Regions from separate parts of the Guyparkeria hydrothermalis genome, predicted to be linked through region 3. Evidence: predicted binding sites of a transcription regulator. Region 3 holds the regulator's gene; each other region holds the start of a gene.
The links. Region 3 encodes sigma-54, which starts transcription at its own class of promoters, with help from an activator protein. Its sites were predicted from a motif close to TGGCANGNTNCNTGCTT; they were not measured.

Region 1 (5,601 bases), 700 kb from region 3:
TCGCCGTCACCGGCGAAGTCGCGCTCGCCGGCGATCTGGGCGTTGAGTCGCTCGACCAGCGGGCCGCTGAGACCCAGCACGTTCGGCGGGGTGATCCCCACTTCCTGGCTCTTGCCGGTGGAAGTCTGGGCACTCTTCGAGGCCTGCATCCGCTCTTCCAAAATGACCGTCAGGATGTCGCCCACCCGGTAGGGCCGGGCATCGGCGAACATGTTGTCCACCTGCCCCGTCTGGAAGATGGCGCCGTTGCTCTGCACCGGATTGTGCTGGGACGGCTCCGGCGGCATGGCGGCATCGAACTGCGGATCGGGCTTGATCGGCGGCTGGCTGGCACAGCCGGCCAGCAGCGCCAGCCCGACGAGGGCCGTTACCCGGAAAAGGCGGTGGATTGACGGTTTCATGAGGCGCCTCCGGCGTGAGCCGCGCGGGAAAAATGGGTCATCAGACGTTCTGGTTCAGGTACTGGAGCATGCCGTCAGTGGTCGAGATGGCCTTGGAGTTCATCTCGTAGGAACGCTGGGTCTCGATCATGCTGACCAGCTCCTCAACCACGTTGACGTTGGAGCTTTCCAGCGCGCCCTGCTGGATCGCGCCCAGGCCATTCAGCCCCGGGGTGTCGAGCTGCGGTGCGCCGCTGGCACCGGATTCGACGAACAGGTTGTTGCCGATCGGCTGCAGGCCCGCCGGGTTGACGAAGTCCGCCAGCTGGAGGCTGCCGAGCTGGACCGGTTGCGCCTGGCCGGCCAGCTGGGCGCTGACCGTGCCGTCCTGGCCGATCGTGATCGAGATCGCGCCCTGCGGCACGTTGATCGCCGGCTGGACCGGCTGACCGTTGGCGGTCACCAGCTGGCCGTCGCTGTTGAGCGAGAAGTCGCCGTCACGCGTGTAGGCGAGGTTGCCGTCCGGCTGCAACACCTGGAAGAAGCCACGACCGTTGATGGCCATATCCAGCGCGTTGTCCGTCTGCTGGATATTGCCCTGGCTGTGCTGCTTCTCGGTTGCGACGACGCGGACACCCGTACCCACGTTCAGGCCCGTGGGCACTTCGTCCTGCTGGTTGTTGGCCGCGCCGACCTGGCGGTAGTTCTGGTAGATCAGGTCCTCGAACACCGCCCGGTCGCGCTTGAAGCCCGTGGTGTTGACGTTGGCGAGGTTGTTGGAAATCACCGACATGCGCGTCTGCTGCGCGTCCAGGCCGGTCTTTGCTGTCCAGAGTGCGGGTGTGGTCATGGTGTTTCTCCCCTAACTGGTAACGGGTTAACCGAGGCGCATGAGACGATCGGCAGCCTCGCCGTTTTCCTCGGCGGTGCGGATCATGCGGCTCTGTGTTTCGAACATGCGGCCGTACTCGATCATGTTGACCATGGCTTCGACGGCGTTGACGTTGCTGCCCTCGAGCACGCCGCTGGCAATCTGCACGGCGGCATCCGCCTGCGGTTCCTCGACGCCGGGCCGCAGCGAGAAGCGCCCGTCGGGGGCCTTCTGCAGGTCGGCCTGGGCCGGATTGACCAGTCGGATGCGGTCGACCATTGCCGGCTGATTCGCCTGGCCGCCGACCGGAATGATGCTGATGCTGCCGTCGGCGTGGATGTCGATCTTCTCCGCCGGCGGGATGGCGATCGGGCCCTGGTTGCCCATCACGGGATCGCCCTGACCCGTTTGCAGCTGACCGTTGGCGGTCAGGTGCAGGTCGCCGCGCCGGGTGTAGGCGACCCGGCCGTCCGGCGCCTCGACGGCGATGAATCCCTCCCCCTTGACCGCGACATCGAGCTCGCGACCGGTGGTCTGCAACGGGCCGGCCGAAAAATCGGCACCCTTGCCCTGCGCCTCGGTATAAGCGCGCGAAGCCTGCCCCGGGCCGTAAACCGGCAGACTGGCAAAGGCATCGATATCCGCCTTGAAGCCCTGGGTGTTCACGTTCGCCAAATTATTGGCGTTGGTGGCCTGGGCCCGCATGGTCTGCGACGCACCGCTCATGGCGATGTAAGCCAGACGATCCATCTCGCACCTCCAACAATTCACTGATTCGATTCGGGGAAAGCCCCGGATGCCCTGCTTTAATGCAGGAGGTGTGCCAGATCAGGAATGGCAGAGAAAAATTGGCATGGCGCGGCCTTTCGGCAGGCACAAAAAAAGCGGGCCCGATGGCCCGCTTTCGCGTTTACGGCGATGCGTCGTTAGCGAATGCCGATGATCGTGTCGCTCAAGGCCTTGTTGGCCTCGATCGCCCGTGAGTTGGCCTGGAAGTTCCGCTGCGCGGTGATCAGGTTGACCAGCTCGGCGGTGAGATCGACGTTGGACGTCTCAAGCGCCCCGCCCTGAATGGCCCCAAAGGTGCCCGTCCCCGCTTCGCCTGCAAGTGGCTCGCCGGAGTCGACTGTCTCGATCCATTGGTTATTACCGACCTGCTTCAAGGCCTGGGGATTGCGGAAATCAACCAAAGCGACCTTCCCTAACGCCTGATTCTGACCGTTGCTGTAGCTGGCACGGATCAAGCCATCACTGCCCACGGACACGCCCGTCAATTGGCCGGTGGTATAACCATCCTGACCTTGATCACCGATATTGAATCCTGCCGCGTACTGCGTGGAGTTGCGTGAAATCCGCATTTGCACTGACAAATCCTCGGCCCCAGTACCGGGAGATGCCAAGGTGAGGGTTGGATTCTCAGGATCCATAGACGTACCGGGCACACCTGAACCATAACTGAGCAGATTCCCGTCAGCATCTGTAAGGCTACCGTTGCCATCAAACCTGAGCATTTGATAACCGACTGTCACGTCGGCAGTAGAATCGCCATCGGTATCAATACCGTGTGTGTTACTACCAAAGTTGACGGGGTCCTCGTTGTCGAACTGATAGTAAACCCTCCAAGTATTATCTTGCCCCGCGTCTTTCACAAAGTAAGAAGTAAGAGTGTGCGGATTCCCCAGAGAGTCAAAAACACGTTGGGAATTTGCCTGAGTATATGTCTCCGGATCATTCCAATTAAACGCACTGACAGGAAGCCCTTCGGCTTCTGAAGGCAGATTGAACAACTGAGTTGCGGTTGTGGTTGCCCGAGGCTCGCCCGCTTCAGCAGGCAATCTCACCGGATCAGCCGTAGCCAGTGACGTCGAAACCGAGTTGCCCTCAGCATCCGTCGGCAAGCCCTTCAGAAACTCTCCGGCCTGGTTCACAAGATAACCATCCTTGTTGACACCGAGAGCGCCCGCTCGACTGAATACTGACTCAGCCGAGTCCAGCGACGGCTGGAAGGCAAAAAAGCCCTCACCCGAAATCGCCAGATCCAGAGACCGATCGGTGAAATCGAGATTCCCTTGCGTGAACTGCTGGGTGACTGCCTGGTTGATGACGCCCTGCCCCACCGAAGTTTTGCTATTGCCGAACGCGCTGACGGCATAGATATCGCCGAATTCCGCCCGCGACTTCTTGAAGCCGGTGGACTTGGCATTGGCAATGTTATTGCTCGTCACGTTCAGGTCTTTCTGCGCGGCGTTCAGGCCGCTAATGGAGGTGTTGAACGACATGCTGCGTCCTCCGGTTTAATTAATGATTTCAACGATATCCGACAGCTTGACCGACGACAAACCATCGAGATTCAACTCCGGACCATTCTTGGTCACGCCCACACTGCTGATGACCGCCCCGACGTAGGTCTGGGGTGCCTGCCCCTTGCCGTCGACCGTGGCGCTCGCATTCACCGTGTAATTTCCCTCGGGCGCCATGCGCCCATCCTTTAACCGGCCATCCCAGGAAAAGGTCGCCCGGTCGGAGCCTTCTGCCGGCACATCGATCGTCCGTACGACCTGCCCGGTGGCGTTGGTGATGTCCACTCTCACCTCGGATGCACCCGTCGGCACGTCCACTGCGCCGAGGATCCCCGACGGAGCCTTGCTGCCGTCCGCCTGGGTCATGTGGTAGAGCTGCGCGGTATCGCCCTTGACGATGGCCGCCTTGCCCACCAGTGAGGAGGCCTGCATCACCTGGTTGGACTGCACGGACGACTGGAATCCCGAGACGGTCTCGTTCAGATCCTGAATGCCCTGCAGCGAACTGAATTGCGCCATCTGGGCCACGAACTGGGTATTGTCCATGGGCTTCATCGGATCCTGGTTCTGCATCTGCGTGGTCAGCAGTTTCAGGAAGTCCGTCTGGTCGAGGCTCTGCTTGTTCTCGCCCTTGCTGCCCTTCGCAGAGGCGAGCCCAAGGCCGGCATAGATATCGCTGTTTACGGAACTGGCCATGTCATATCCCCTGCGGTGCTACGCGCTTATTGGCCCTGGCCAAGCTGAAGCGTGCGCATTGCCAGCTGCTTGGTGGTGTCCATTACCTGCACGTTGGTCTGGTAGGTCCGCGAGGCGGAGAGCATGTTGACCATCTCCTCGACGGGGTTGACGTTCGAGCCGTAGACATAGCCGTTCTCGTCGGCGAGCGGGTTGCCCGGGTCGTGCTTCTGCACCGGCTGCGCCTGGGACTCCGTTATGCCGGCCACCTTCACGCCGCGGCCGCCGTTGGCCTCGAGTACCGTCTGGAATACCGGCTGGCGCGCCCGGTACGCCTCTTCGGGTGACGAGGCGTCCACGTTGGCATTGGCCAGGTTGGAGGCGGTCGTGTTGAGGCGGGTCGACTGCGCCGCCATGGCAGACGACGAGATGCTGAAAACGTCATACAAGCTCATGATTCACCTGTCTTGACTCCAAAAGTGGGATTCGCCCGGCGGATCACTGTCCGCCCAGGGCCTTCTTGATGCCGGAAATCCGGCTGCTGAGAAACGAGAGCGTGGTCTGATAGCCGATCGCATCCTGCGTGTAGCCGACGCGTTCCTTGTCCAGATCGACCGTGTTGCCGTCCAGCGCTGGCTGGTCCGGCACCGAGAACCCCTCGCGGATCGACGAGGACGAGGTGCCGCCCAGCTGCCGCGGATCACTGGTCGCCAGCTGCCCGGCGGCCCCGGGAGCGGACTTGGACTGCAATGCAGCCTCCATCGCGCGGTCGAACGACATCACCCGGGCCTTGTACCCCGGGGTATCGGCATTGGCGATGTTCTCGGCACGCATCTTCAGGCTGCGCTCCTGGAGCTTCAGCGCATCGTCGTGAATGCCAAACAGGCGGTCGTTGATGATCGACATCGAAAAAAACCCTCGACACAGCGTCAGTGCCGAGGGCTTATGCGATAAGCGTGCCAGCTTTTCGGTAGGGCCGAGCCGAACGAGCTCGGAAAGGTGGCTCGGTCAGTCCTTGAGCCGGTAGGCGGTGCCACCGGTCGGCAGGCGCTCTGCCGTGAAGCGGTCGCTGAGTTGGGTAAGGGATTCCGACGCGCCCAGGAGCAGGTAACCGCCCGGCACAAGTGTGTCGGCAATGCGGTTGATGATCTTGGCCTTGGTCTCGCGCGAGAAGTAGATAAGCACGTTGCGGCAGAACACCAGATCGTAGCGCCGGACCTCCGGGCGCAGTTCGAGCAGATTGCCCTGACGGAACAGCACCCGGCGACTGACCTGCGGAGAGATCTTCCAGCCTTCGCCCGTCTTGACGAAATATTGACGCTTGCGCTCCGGCGAGAGCCCGCGCCCCAGCGACAGGTCATCGAACACGCCCTTG
Region 2 (5,601 bases), 530 kb from region 3:
TTCCTCGACCATCTCGGCGGAGCGGCCCGCCTCGTCCGCGGTCCGCTGCACGTGGCGGGATACCTCGCCAATGGTGGTGGACATCTCGTGCATGGCGGCGGCGACCTGCTCGGTCTCCGTCTGCTGCCGCGCGATTTCCTGCTTCGCCTGGCTCGAGTGGTCCAGCCCCTCGCTCGACTGCCGGTTGACCCGCCAGGAGGCATCCTGGATCCGGGTGAGCACCGTAATCATGCGCGCCTGCTCGCTCTTGATCCCCACCTTGAGGCGCCCCAACCACCCGCTGTCATCCGTGTAGGAGGCAACGGCCAGCGGGTGCTGAAATGCATGCGGAAGTTGCTCGTCCAGCGCACGCACCATGCGTCCGGCCTGCAGACGACTCGTCAGTGCGTAGACCACGCCGGCGCCGCCGAAAGTCACCGCCCCCGGCACGATGCCCCCGGCCAGCAGCGCCACCGCGCTGGCCAGCAGCCCGGCCGCGCCCACGGCGTCGTGACCCTGCAGTTTTCCGGAGCGGGTCGACCGCCCGCGATTGATGCGGCGGTAGAGCTCTTCCGCCCGCCGGACATCGTCGCGCGAGGGACAGGAGCGTACCGATTCGTAGCCGACGATCTCACCACCTTCGGTGATCGGCGTGACGTAGGCATCCACCCAGTAGAAGTCACCGTTCTTGGCGCGGTTCTTCACCAGCCCCATCCACGGCTGGCCCGCCCGGAGGTGCTCCCACATGACCTTGAAGGCTTGCGGCGGCATGTCCGGGTGACGAACGATGTTGTGCGGCTGACCGATCAGCTCGTCGCGGTCATAACCACTAATGGCCACGAACGCATCGTTGCAGTGGGTGATCCGCCCCTTGCGGTCCGTGGTGGATACCAGCCGCTCGCCGGACTGGAAGGTGCGCTCGTTGTCGGTAACGGGCAGGTTCTCGCGCATGTAACGCTTCTCCGTGTACGGCCGCTCCCGGCGGCGGGGCGGCCTCATATCAGTACGCACGGAATACCCGAGCAACGCTCTCAGGATTGACCGTGGCAAAGGAGCGCGGATTCTGCCAGCGAGGCAACCGTGATGCACCAAAAAAGTGCCCGTTCCAACCACGCACCCGACTCACCTGACGCAGAACTGCCACACCAGGACCCGGAACGCTCCGCCGTTCGGCGGAAGTATCGAACCGTGACCCGATCCAACCGTCTATGGTGATGTGGTAATGAAAGGAGCCGATGCGTGATAAAGGGGACGCCCGCACCGAGATTGCTGGTCGTTGTGCTGGCCGCTGTATTGCTGGCTGGCTGCGCGCTGCCGCCGCTGAAACACCGGCCGACCTCGACGGCCATTCCGGTGGAGCAGACACGCTTCACCCCGATCGGCAGTGCGATCGAAGACCAACTTGCTGCCCATCCGGGCAAGGTGGGCGCTTACCTGCTCGCCGACCCGTCGACAACCTTCGCAGCCCTCACCCATCTGGCCCGCAACGCCCAGCGCACCCTCGATGTGCAGTACTACATCTGGTACGACGACCGCTCCGGGACGCTCCTCCTGCGCGAGTTGCTGGATGCCGCCAAGCGAGGCGTGCGCGTCCGCCTGCTACTCGACGATCAGGGCACCCGAGAACTGGACCCCGAACTGGCCGCCCTCAATGACCACCCGAATTTCGAGGTCCGGCTGTTCAATCCCTTCATGGCGCGCAATGCCCGCTGGATCGAGTTCCTCACCCGCTTCGAGCGGTCCAACCGTCGCATGCACAACAAGGTGCTGATTGCCGACAACGCCGCCCTGATCAGCGGTGGGCGCAATATCGGGGACAGCTACTTCGGCTCCACCGAAGGGTTCCTGTTCTCGGATCTGGACATCCTCGCCATCGGCCCGGTGGTCGACAATGTCTCGCGGGGCTTCGACGAATACTGGCAGAGCGAATCCGCCTACCCGGCCGAGCAGATCCTGGATCCCGCGGACGAGGACGTGCTGGAGAAAATGGACTGGGAGGCCGATGCCCTCTCGCTCGCCCCCCACACCCAGGACCTTCTGGTCGCGGTGCGCGAGAACTACGTCATTGGCAACCTGTTCCGGGGGAAGCTGGGTCTGATCTGGGCGCCAACCGACCTGGTGATCGATCCCCCGGCCAAGGGACTCGGAGCCATCGAACTCGAGGACCTGCTCACGCTCGATCTGCGTAAAAAGCTCGGTGTGCCGCAAAAATCAGTCGACATCATCTCGTCGTTCTTCGTCCCCACCCCGACCTTGACCGAGGCCCTGAGCACCCTCGCGCAACGCGGCGTGCGGGTTCGAGTACTCACCAACTCGCTCGACGCCACCGACATGGCCCCCGCCCATTCCGGCTATGCGCGCTACCGCGAACCCTTGCTCGAAGCCGGCGTCGAGCTTTACGAAATGAAACGGGTCGGCGAGAAGGAACCGGACTCCGAAGGCCGGGGTCCGTTCGGCAGTCCGGCCACCACCCTGCACGCCAAGGCAGTGGTCATCGACGGCAAGCGGGTATTCATCGGCTCCTACAATGTCGATCCACGCTCGGTGCTCCTCAATACCGAACTGGGCTTCGTGATCGAGAGTACGGAACTGGCCAGTGCGATCAGCCATACCTTTGACGTGCATGTGCCGGAAGCCGCCTACCGGCTGGAACTCGAGGAGGGCGAGTTGCGCTGGGTCGAGCAGCGTGACGACGAGATCATCCGGCATACGATCGAGCCCGGCGCCGGTCTCAAGAAGCGCGCGACGTCCTGGCTGTTTTCGCTGATGCCGGTCGAGTGGTTGCTGTAGTCACCCCTGCACCAATCCCGGGCACGGCACCCCATCACCGTGCAGACCGTCCCTCGACCCACCTAATGTCCTTTGACACAACAGCCTCGCAACATGCTGTTAATACGAAACATTCCTCCGAACGTAAAATTGGCACCATCCCTGCAATACCGGTAACCGTGACGCGCAAGGAGTCGGGACGTGCGGTTCCGGACACCGTCTACAACATGGATTCAATGGGCGACTAGGGTTCCGATCCGCTACGGCGGGTGACTGGTCCGAGAGTCGCCGACCTCTCCAGCGGAGGGGTTACACGGCGGGACAAAAGCCCGGGAGATCGCACGTGATGCTCCGGCGCGCCGTCCGTAACCCTCAAAGGAGAGAACCATGTCCGGTTTCAAACGCCCGTTCCGTTCGTACCTGACCGCCGCCGCGCTGTCGGCCGCCACACTCGCCGGCTCGTTCGCCGCTCCCCAGGCACTTGCCGAGGAGCGTGACAGCTTCAAGATCGCCTGGAGCATCTACGTGGGCTGGATGCCCTGGGGCTATGGCGAGGCCGAAGGCATCGTCGACAAGTGGGCCGACAAGTACGACATCGAGATCGACGTCGTGCAGATCAACGACTACATCGAGTCGATCAACCTCTACACCGCCGGTTCCTACGACGGCGTAACCGTCACCAACATGGACGCGCTGACCATTCCGGCCGCCGGTGGCGTCGACTCCACTGCCCTGATCATGGGCGACTTCTCCAACGGCAACGACGGCGTCGTGCTCAAGGGCACCGACAAGCTCGAGGATATCGAAGGCAAGTCGGTGCATCTGGTCGAGCTGTCCGTCTCCCACTACCTGCTCGCCCGCGCCCTGGAATCGGTCGACATGAGCGAGCGCGACGTCAAGGTGGTCAACACCTCGGATGCCGACATCGTCGCCGCCTTCTCCTCGCCCGACGTCGAGGCGGTGGTCACCTGGAACCCGCAGCTGGGCGAGCTCAAGAAGCAGGGCGAGGCCAGCGTGGTGTTTGACTCCTCCGAGATCCCCGGCGAGATCATGGACCTCCTGGTCGTGAACACCGAGACCCTCGAGGACAACCCCAAGCTCGGCAAGGCCCTGACCGGCGCCTGGTACGAAATCATGAGCAGCATGCGCGGCGATTCCGAGGCGGCCGTCGAGGCGCGCACCGCGATGGCCGAGGCCGCCGGCACCGATCTGGCCGGCTACGAGGCTCAGCTGGACTCCACCAGCATGTTCTATGACCCGGCCAACGCCGTCTCCTTCCTCGAAAGCGACACCCCTGCGGAGACCATGGAAAGCGTCCGTCAGTTCGCCTTCAAGCACGGTCTGCTGGGCGAGCGCGCCGACAGCCCGGACTTCGTCGGCATCGAGTTCGCCGATGGTTCCGTCCTGGGCAGCGAGTCCAACGTCAAGTTCCGCTTCAACGCCGACTACACGCGCATGGCGCGCGACGGCGAGCTCTGATCCGGCCCGTCGACCCGGACAGGACTAATGCCTGCCCGGGACAACCACCGAGCCAAACGGACCCCAAAAGTGACTAGTCCATGAAGCGTTTGATCAACCAAGCACCGGCTGCCCCATGGCGACTCGCCCTCGGCCTGCTGCCGTTCGTGCTGGTACTGCTGGTCTACCTCTCAGTCTCCGCCAACCGGCTGGCCGAGAACCCGGACGACCCGCTGTTGCCCTCGATCGCGGCGATGGCCGACACCTTCGCCGATGTCGCCACCGAGCCCAACCGGCGCACCGGCGAGCTCACCCTCTGGGTGGACACCTCGGCCAGCCTGATCCGGCTGGGCCTCGGGGTCGGCATCGCCATGGCCATCGGCCTGGTAGTGGGCGTGCTGACCGGGTTGATCCCCTACGCCAACCGGACCTTCTCGCCGTTTGTCTCGGTCCTATCCATGATCCCGCCGCTCGCGGTGCTGCCGATCCTCTTCATCGCCCTGGGCGTTGGCGAGGTCGCCAAGGTGGCACTGATCGTGTTCGGGATCGCCCCGTTCATCATGCGCGACATCCAGCAGCGCGTGGAGGAACTCCCCCGCGAGCTGCTGGTGAAGGCGCAGACCCTGGGTGCCAACACCTGGCAGATCATTCTGCGCCTGGTGCTGCCCCAGGTCATGCCCCGCCTGCTCGACGCCACTCGCCTGGCGCTGGGCTCGGCCTGGCTGTTCCTGATCGCCTCGGAGGCCATCGCCGCCACCGAGGGGCTGGGCTACCGCATCTTCCTGGTGCGCCGCTACCTCGACATGGAACTGATCCTGCCGTACGTCATGTGGATCACGCTGCTGGCGTTCCTCGCCGACGCGATCCTGCGTCTGATCGTGCGCGTCGTCTTCCCCTGGTACCGGGCACGGAGGTCCTGATGAGCACCGTCACGCTCAAGAACGTCTGGAAGGAATACGGTCGCGACGTGGTGCTGGAGAACATCGACCTGCACGTCGAGGCGGGCGAGTTCGTCACCATCGTCGGCGCCTCCGGCTGCGGCAAGAGCACGTTCCTGCGGATGCTGCTCGGCCAGGAGAGCCCGACCCGCGGCGAGATGCAGCTCGACGGCCAGCCGATGCCTGACGAGCCCGGCCCCGATCGCGGCGTGGTGTTCCAGAAGTACTCGGTGTTCCCGCACCTGACCGCCCTGGGCAACGTGCTGGTCGCCGAGGAACTGGGCCGCACCCGCTTCACCGGGCGGTTGTTCGGCCGGCAGCGCCGCGAGGCCCGTGACCGGGCGCTGAAGATGCTTGCCTCCGTCGGCCTCGAGCAGGCGGCGAACAAGTACCCCAGCGAGCTTTCCGGCGGCATGCAGCAACGCCTGGCCATTGCCCAGGCCCTGATGAAGGATCC
Region 3 (5,601 bases):
GTGAGCGCATCCGCACAGACACGACGCGCAGACAGGAAATACATCATGGCGATCATTCCGAATTCGACTTCTCGCTTGCAGGCAGCCGCTCTTCTTCCGGCCTTTTGCCTTTCGCTGGCCATGGCCGGGGCCACCTCACCGGCATTCGCCGCCAAGGCGGACCGCAACAAGCCGATCAAGGTGCAAGCGGACAAGAAGGTGACCAAGTATCAGGAAGGCACCAGCGTGTATACCGGTGACGTGGTCATCGATCAGGGCAGCCTGCATGCCACCGGCCAACGAGCCACCCTGTATCTCGAAGACGGCCAGCTGGTGCGCGCCGTGCTCGAAGGGCACCCCGCGACCTTCCGCGAGCGCGACGAACAGGGCAACCTGGTCGAGGGCAAGGCCAACGAGGCCGACTACCGCACCGCCAACGGCAATGTGATTCTTACTGGCGATGCCTGGCTGAAGCGCACCGGCGACGAGATCCGCTCTGATCGCATCACCTACGACCTCGACACCGAGGTGGTCGAAGCCGGCGAAAGCGATGGCGGTGCCCGCGTCGAGATGACACTGCAGCCACGCAACCGCGACGAGAAAGGGGACTAAGCGCTCATGCCGCGAACCACCCGCCACGCCCCGCTGCTGGAAGCGCGCACCCTGTCGAAGAGCTATGGCTCGCGGCCGGTGGTGCGTGATGTCTCGCTGCACGTGGAAGCCGGCGAGATCGTCGGCCTGTTGGGCCCCAACGGGGCCGGCAAGACCACCAGCTTCTACATGATCGTCGGCCTGGTACCAGTCGACCAGGGGGGCGTGTTTCTCGACGGCCGGGACATCACGCACACGCCGATCGACCGCCGGGCCCATCTTGGGCTCGGTTACCTGCCGCAGGAACCCTCCGTCTTCCGCAAGCTGACCGTGCGTGAGAACATCCTGGCCATCCTCGAGCTGCGCCGCGAACTTACGCGAAACGGGCGGCGACGGGCACTCGAGGAGCTACTCGAAGAACTCAACGTGACCCACATCGCCGATTCCAAGGGCCAGGCCCTCTCGGGTGGCGAGCGTCGCCGCGTGGAGATCGCCCGGGCGCTGGCGGCCAACCCGCGCGCCATGCTCCTCGACGAGCCGTTCGCGGGCATCGACCCCATCTCGGTGATCGACATCCAGCGCATCATCGAGCATCTGCGCGACCGGGGGATCGGCGTGCTGATCACGGATCACAACGTCCGCGAAACGCTCGGCGTCTGCAAGCGAGCCTACATCGTCTCCGACGGCGAAATACTGGCGCACGGCAGTGCCGACGAGCTGCTCGCCAACAAGTCGGTCCGCGATGTCTATCTCGGTCACGACTTCACCCTCTAGGCCCCGGATCCGGTGCGGGAACCGTTGGCACAACCGGGTGACATTCCGCTAAACTGACTCTCATGCAAATTGCATGCTCACCCCGTTTTCAGCCCCTCTCCTGCGGGCCGACATCCCATGTTCCGCAAGGCGCCCGACGTGCGCCGATGCCGGCAATGGATCTCGCCGGAGGTGACTCGTGGCAGGCATGAAGGCCGGACTCGAACTGCGGCTGGGCCAGTCGCTGGCAATGACGCCGCAGTTGCAGCAGTCGATCCGTCTGCTGCAATTGTCCACGCTCGAATTGAGCCTCGAGATCCAACAGGCGCTGGACACCAACCCCCTGCTCGAAGTGGCCGAGGATGATCGGGGCGAGGAAGAGTCCGCCGAGACGCAGTCCACCGAGGATCAGGACCCCGGCGCCCAGGCCGGCGAGGAACTGCTCGAGGATCGCAAGGACAAGTCGGCGGACGAGGACCTGGTGGTCGACTCGTCATGGGACGACTACTACGAATCCGACGGTGCCACTGCGCTGAGCAGCAGCGCACCGAGCGAGGACTACGACCCCTTCGCCACGCAATCCACCGGCGAGGACAACCTGCGAGATCACCTGCTCAGCCAGGTCCACCTCGCGTCGCTATCCGAATCCGACCGTCGCGTCGCCACCGCTCTGATCGAATCGATCGAGCCAACGGGCTACCTCGAAGAATCGCTCGACGAGATCGTCGCCCTTTTGCAGGACGAACTGCCGGAGCTCGACATCGAAGAGGCCGAGGCCACTCTGCACTACATCCAGCAGCTCGATCCGGTCGGCGTCGGTGCCCGGTCGCTGGCCGAATGTCTCACCATTCAGATTGATCAGAAATACGCGGACGACCCGGCGGCAGCCGATGCCCGGGCCGTGCTCGACGGCGACTGGCTCGAGGCAATCGCCCGGCGGGAACTGCCGCATGTCACCAAGGGGCTCGGCATCAGCCGCGAGCGACTCGAAGCCGCGCTGCGACTGATCCAGGTCCTCGATCCCCGCCCGGGGTTGTCCATCAGTGAGACGACAGCCGACTACATCCGGCCGGACGTGATCGTCACGCACCGTGAGGACGGCTGGCACGTCGACCTCAACCCCGAGATCGCGCCGCGGCTTCGTGTCAATCAGACCTATGCCAGCCTGATCGACCGTTCCAGCCGCGGCAAGGACGCGACCTACATCCGCAACCACCTTCAGGAAGCGCGCTGGTTCATCAAGAGCCTGCGCAGCCGCAACGAATCGCTATTGAACGTCGCCCGCGAGATCGTTCGCCGGCAGATGGACTTCTTCGAGCAGGGCGAGATCGCGATGAAGCCGATGGTACTGCGCGAGATTGCCGAAGCGCTCGACCTGCACGAATCCACGGTCAGCCGCGTGACGACGAACAAGTACATGCTCACGCCCCGCGGGGTGTTCGAATTCAAGTACTTCTTCTCCAGCCACGTCGGCACGAGTGACGGCGGTGAGTGCTCGGCCACTGCCATACGGGCACGAATCAAGAAGCTAGTCGAGGAAGAAAATCCCAAGAAGCCCTTGAGCGACGCCAAGATTGCGACCATGCTTGGAGACGAGGGGATCGACGTCGCTCGACGCACGATCGCCAAGTACCGGGAAGCGATGGGGATCGCTTCCTCAACCGACCGTAAGCGGTTGATATAGATACCATATAAAGGAGTCGTCTATGCAGATTGACATCACCGGTCATCACGTCGATGTTACCGAGGCCCTCAAGGCCCACGTCCACGACAAGTTCACTCGGCTGGAGCGGCACTTCGACAAGCTGGTAGACATCCACGTGATTCTCACCGTGGAGCGCAAAGAGGCCCAGAAGGCCGAAGCCAACCTCCACGTCAGCGGCCAGGACATGCACGCCGAAGCGGTCACCGATGACATGTACGCGTCCATCGACGCCATGGTGAACAAGCTGGATCGGCAGATCGTCAAGCACAAAGAAAAACTCACCAGCCACCGCTGACCCTTCGCGGGGAGCGATACCAGACTCTCCGCGATACGCCGGGCGACGGCCCACGGCATGACCGTCGCCTGGCAGGAGCCACGAGGTCGGTGTTGCACCACGAATACAACAAGCTATGATGCGCCCCGACTCGACCATTCCCGCCCCGACCCGCGAGCGATCCTCGCGGCAAGTCGACCGACAGGGTGCTTAATGAATACTGCCGAGCTGTTTCCGATCCACCACATCCGGATCGACGAGCTGTACCAGAGCCGCAAGCGAGTACTTGAAGTGCTCTCCGGCCTGCTTGCGGACGACGAACTCGGTGGCCAGCAGGCCACGCAAATCTTCGAGGCCCTGGTGGCCCGCGAACGACTCGGCTGCACCGCGATCGGTCACGGCATCGCGGTCCCCCACGGCCGCGTCGACGACATTCTCACGCCCCGGGGGGCCGTGGTTCGCCTGCGCGAAGGGGTCGACTTTGGTGCGCCGGACGGGGCACCCGTCACGCTGGTCATTGGCCTGGTCATCCCGGAAGACTGCCCCGAGCAGCACCTGGAGATCCTCGGCCGGTTGGCGCGACATCTCAACGACCCGGACGAGCGTGACACCATCATGGAGGCGCAAAGTGCCGAGCGCGTCCAGAACCTGATGATAGAGTGGCTAAAGGACAGTGCCGAGGCGACAGCCGGCTGAACCGGGCACCGCGCCCGACCATCGAGCCATGAACGGCAAACGGGCAGGCCATGATCCCGAGCTTCACCCATCATCACCTCTCATCGGATGCCAGCGACGCCGACTGGCAGTGGGCCTTGCCCGACCAGTGGCAAGCCGGCGTCGCACCCGACCAGCGACGCATCGGGCCGGCCAACCCCTGGATCCCCACCCGCCTGGCCCTGATCTCCCCCGCCCTGAGACGCTACCTGCAGTGCGGCGAGGAATGCCTGATACACGCCAACGGCCCGCTGCCGGCAAACGACGGCCCGCGCACCATCGTCCTTACCGAGGCCCACGCCGGAGCGGTCGATGAGTGGCTGGCCCACGTTCCCGTGGCCGAACCGGGCCATGGCACCCCGATCGTGGTCATCAGCACACCGGACGACGACGAGAGCGTCAGTCAGCGCCTGCAACGCCTCTGCGGCGCGCACGACGAGGACTGGCGTCATGGCGTGTTCATGGAGATCAGCGGGCTTGGCGTGCTCATCCGTGGCACCGCCGGCATCGGCAAGAGCGAAGTGGCGCTGGAATTGATCAGCCGGGGTCACCGCCTCATCGCCGACGACGCACCCTGCTTTATCGCACGTGGCGACGAGGTCACCGGTTCCTGCCCCGACCGGCTGTTCGGCCTGCTGGAGGTCCGCGGCATCGGTATCCTCGACATCCGCGAGCTTTTCGGCAGCAACGCGCTCAAGGCACGCAAGTACCTGCGCCTGATCGTCGATCTCTACCCGGCCGACAGCGAGCACCACATGGGTGCCGACGAGCGCCTTTTCGGCGACCGCGGCAACGAGCGCATCGCCGGTCTGTCGATTCCCGTCTGGCGCATGCCCGTGGCCCCGGGACGCAACCTGGCCGTACTGCTCGAGGCGATCGTGCGACAACGCAACCTCGAGCGCCAGCGCGGCGGCCAGCCCGTCAGCCCCCGGGTCGGTCGACTGTTGGCCGACGGCGAGATCCCCGACAACCCCGACCAGAAGCCGGAGCCGTGGTCGTGAGCAGCCCCGCGCCACGTCTGATCCTGGTCACTGGACAATCGGGCTCGGGCAAGTCGGTGGCACTCGCTGCTCTCGAGGACAGCGGCTTCTATTGCATCGACAACCTGCCGCCCGACCTGCTCGATCACCTGGCCGAGAGCTATCTCAAAGGCAGCATCGCGGCCCGCGGCATCGCGATCAGTATCGACGCCCGTGCCCCGGAGCAATCGCTCGCCGACCTGCCGGATCGTATCGACCGCCTAAGGCAACGCATGCCGCAGCTGCGAATCAGCAGCCTGTTCCTAGAAGCGGATCGCCAGCGCCTGATCACCCGTTTTTCGGAAACGCGGCGCCGGCACCCCCTCTCCTACCAGATCGAGAACCTGGTCGAGGCCATTGCCCGCGAAGGGCAGCTGCTGATGCCGATCCGCGCCTATGCCGACCTGGTTATCGACACCAGTCTCACGACCGTGCACCAGCTGCGTGAGGACGTGCGGTCGCGCCTGATCGGCGAAAAGGTGGTTGGCCCGCGCATCCTGATTCAGTCCTTCGGCTTCAAATTCGGCATCCCGCTGGACTCCGACTTCCTGTTCGACGTCCGGTTT

Region 1: flgF (flagellar basal-body rod protein FlgF) is a predicted target of sigma-54. The motif match lies at 2,061-2,077, and genes of this name have one in related genera.
Region 2: LV476_RS01315 (putative urea ABC transporter substrate-binding protein) is a predicted target of sigma-54. The motif match lies at 2,900-2,916, and genes of this name have one in related genera.

Annotation. Positions count from the first base shown of each region.
Region 1 covers NZ_JAJSED010000001.1:100,098-105,698, reverse strand. Annotated here, with positions in the region: gene flgH (flagellar basal body L-ring protein FlgH) at 1-401, opposite strand, end outside; gene flgG (flagellar basal-body rod protein FlgG) at 442-1,230, opposite strand; gene flgF (flagellar basal-body rod protein FlgF) at 1,258-2,001, opposite strand; gene flgE (flagellar hook protein FlgE) at 2,178-3,530, opposite strand; gene LV476_RS00515 (flagellar hook assembly protein FlgD) at 3,546-4,247, opposite strand; gene flgC (flagellar basal body rod protein FlgC) at 4,274-4,681, opposite strand; gene flgB (flagellar basal body rod protein FlgB) at 4,725-5,132, opposite strand; gene LV476_RS00500 (CheR family methyltransferase) at 5,235-5,601, opposite strand, start outside.
Region 2 covers NZ_JAJSED010000001.1:262,318-267,918, reverse strand. Annotated here, with positions in the region: gene LV476_RS01325 (methyl-accepting chemotaxis protein) at 1-930, opposite strand, end outside; gene LV476_RS01320 (phospholipase D family protein) at 1,219-2,769, shown strand; guanidine-I (ykkC/yxkD leader) riboswitch at 2,982-3,086, shown strand; gene LV476_RS01315 (putative urea ABC transporter substrate-binding protein) at 3,136-4,227, shown strand; gene LV476_RS01310 (ABC transporter permease) at 4,308-5,126, shown strand; gene LV476_RS01305 (ABC transporter ATP-binding protein) at 5,126-5,601, shown strand, end outside.
Region 3 covers NZ_JAJSED010000001.1:796,815-802,415, forward strand. Annotated here, with positions in the region: gene lptC (LPS export ABC transporter periplasmic protein LptC) at 1-4, shown strand, start outside; gene lptA (lipopolysaccharide transport periplasmic protein LptA) at 46-591, shown strand; gene lptB (LPS export ABC transporter ATP-binding protein) at 598-1,344, shown strand; gene LV476_RS03695 (RNA polymerase factor sigma-54) at 1,532-3,007, shown strand; gene hpf (ribosome hibernation-promoting factor, HPF/YfiA family) at 3,030-3,323, shown strand; gene LV476_RS03705 (PTS sugar transporter subunit IIA) at 3,516-3,998, shown strand; gene LV476_RS11175 (HPr(Ser) kinase/phosphatase) at 4,049-5,017, shown strand; gene rapZ (RNase adapter RapZ) at 5,014-5,601, shown strand, end outside.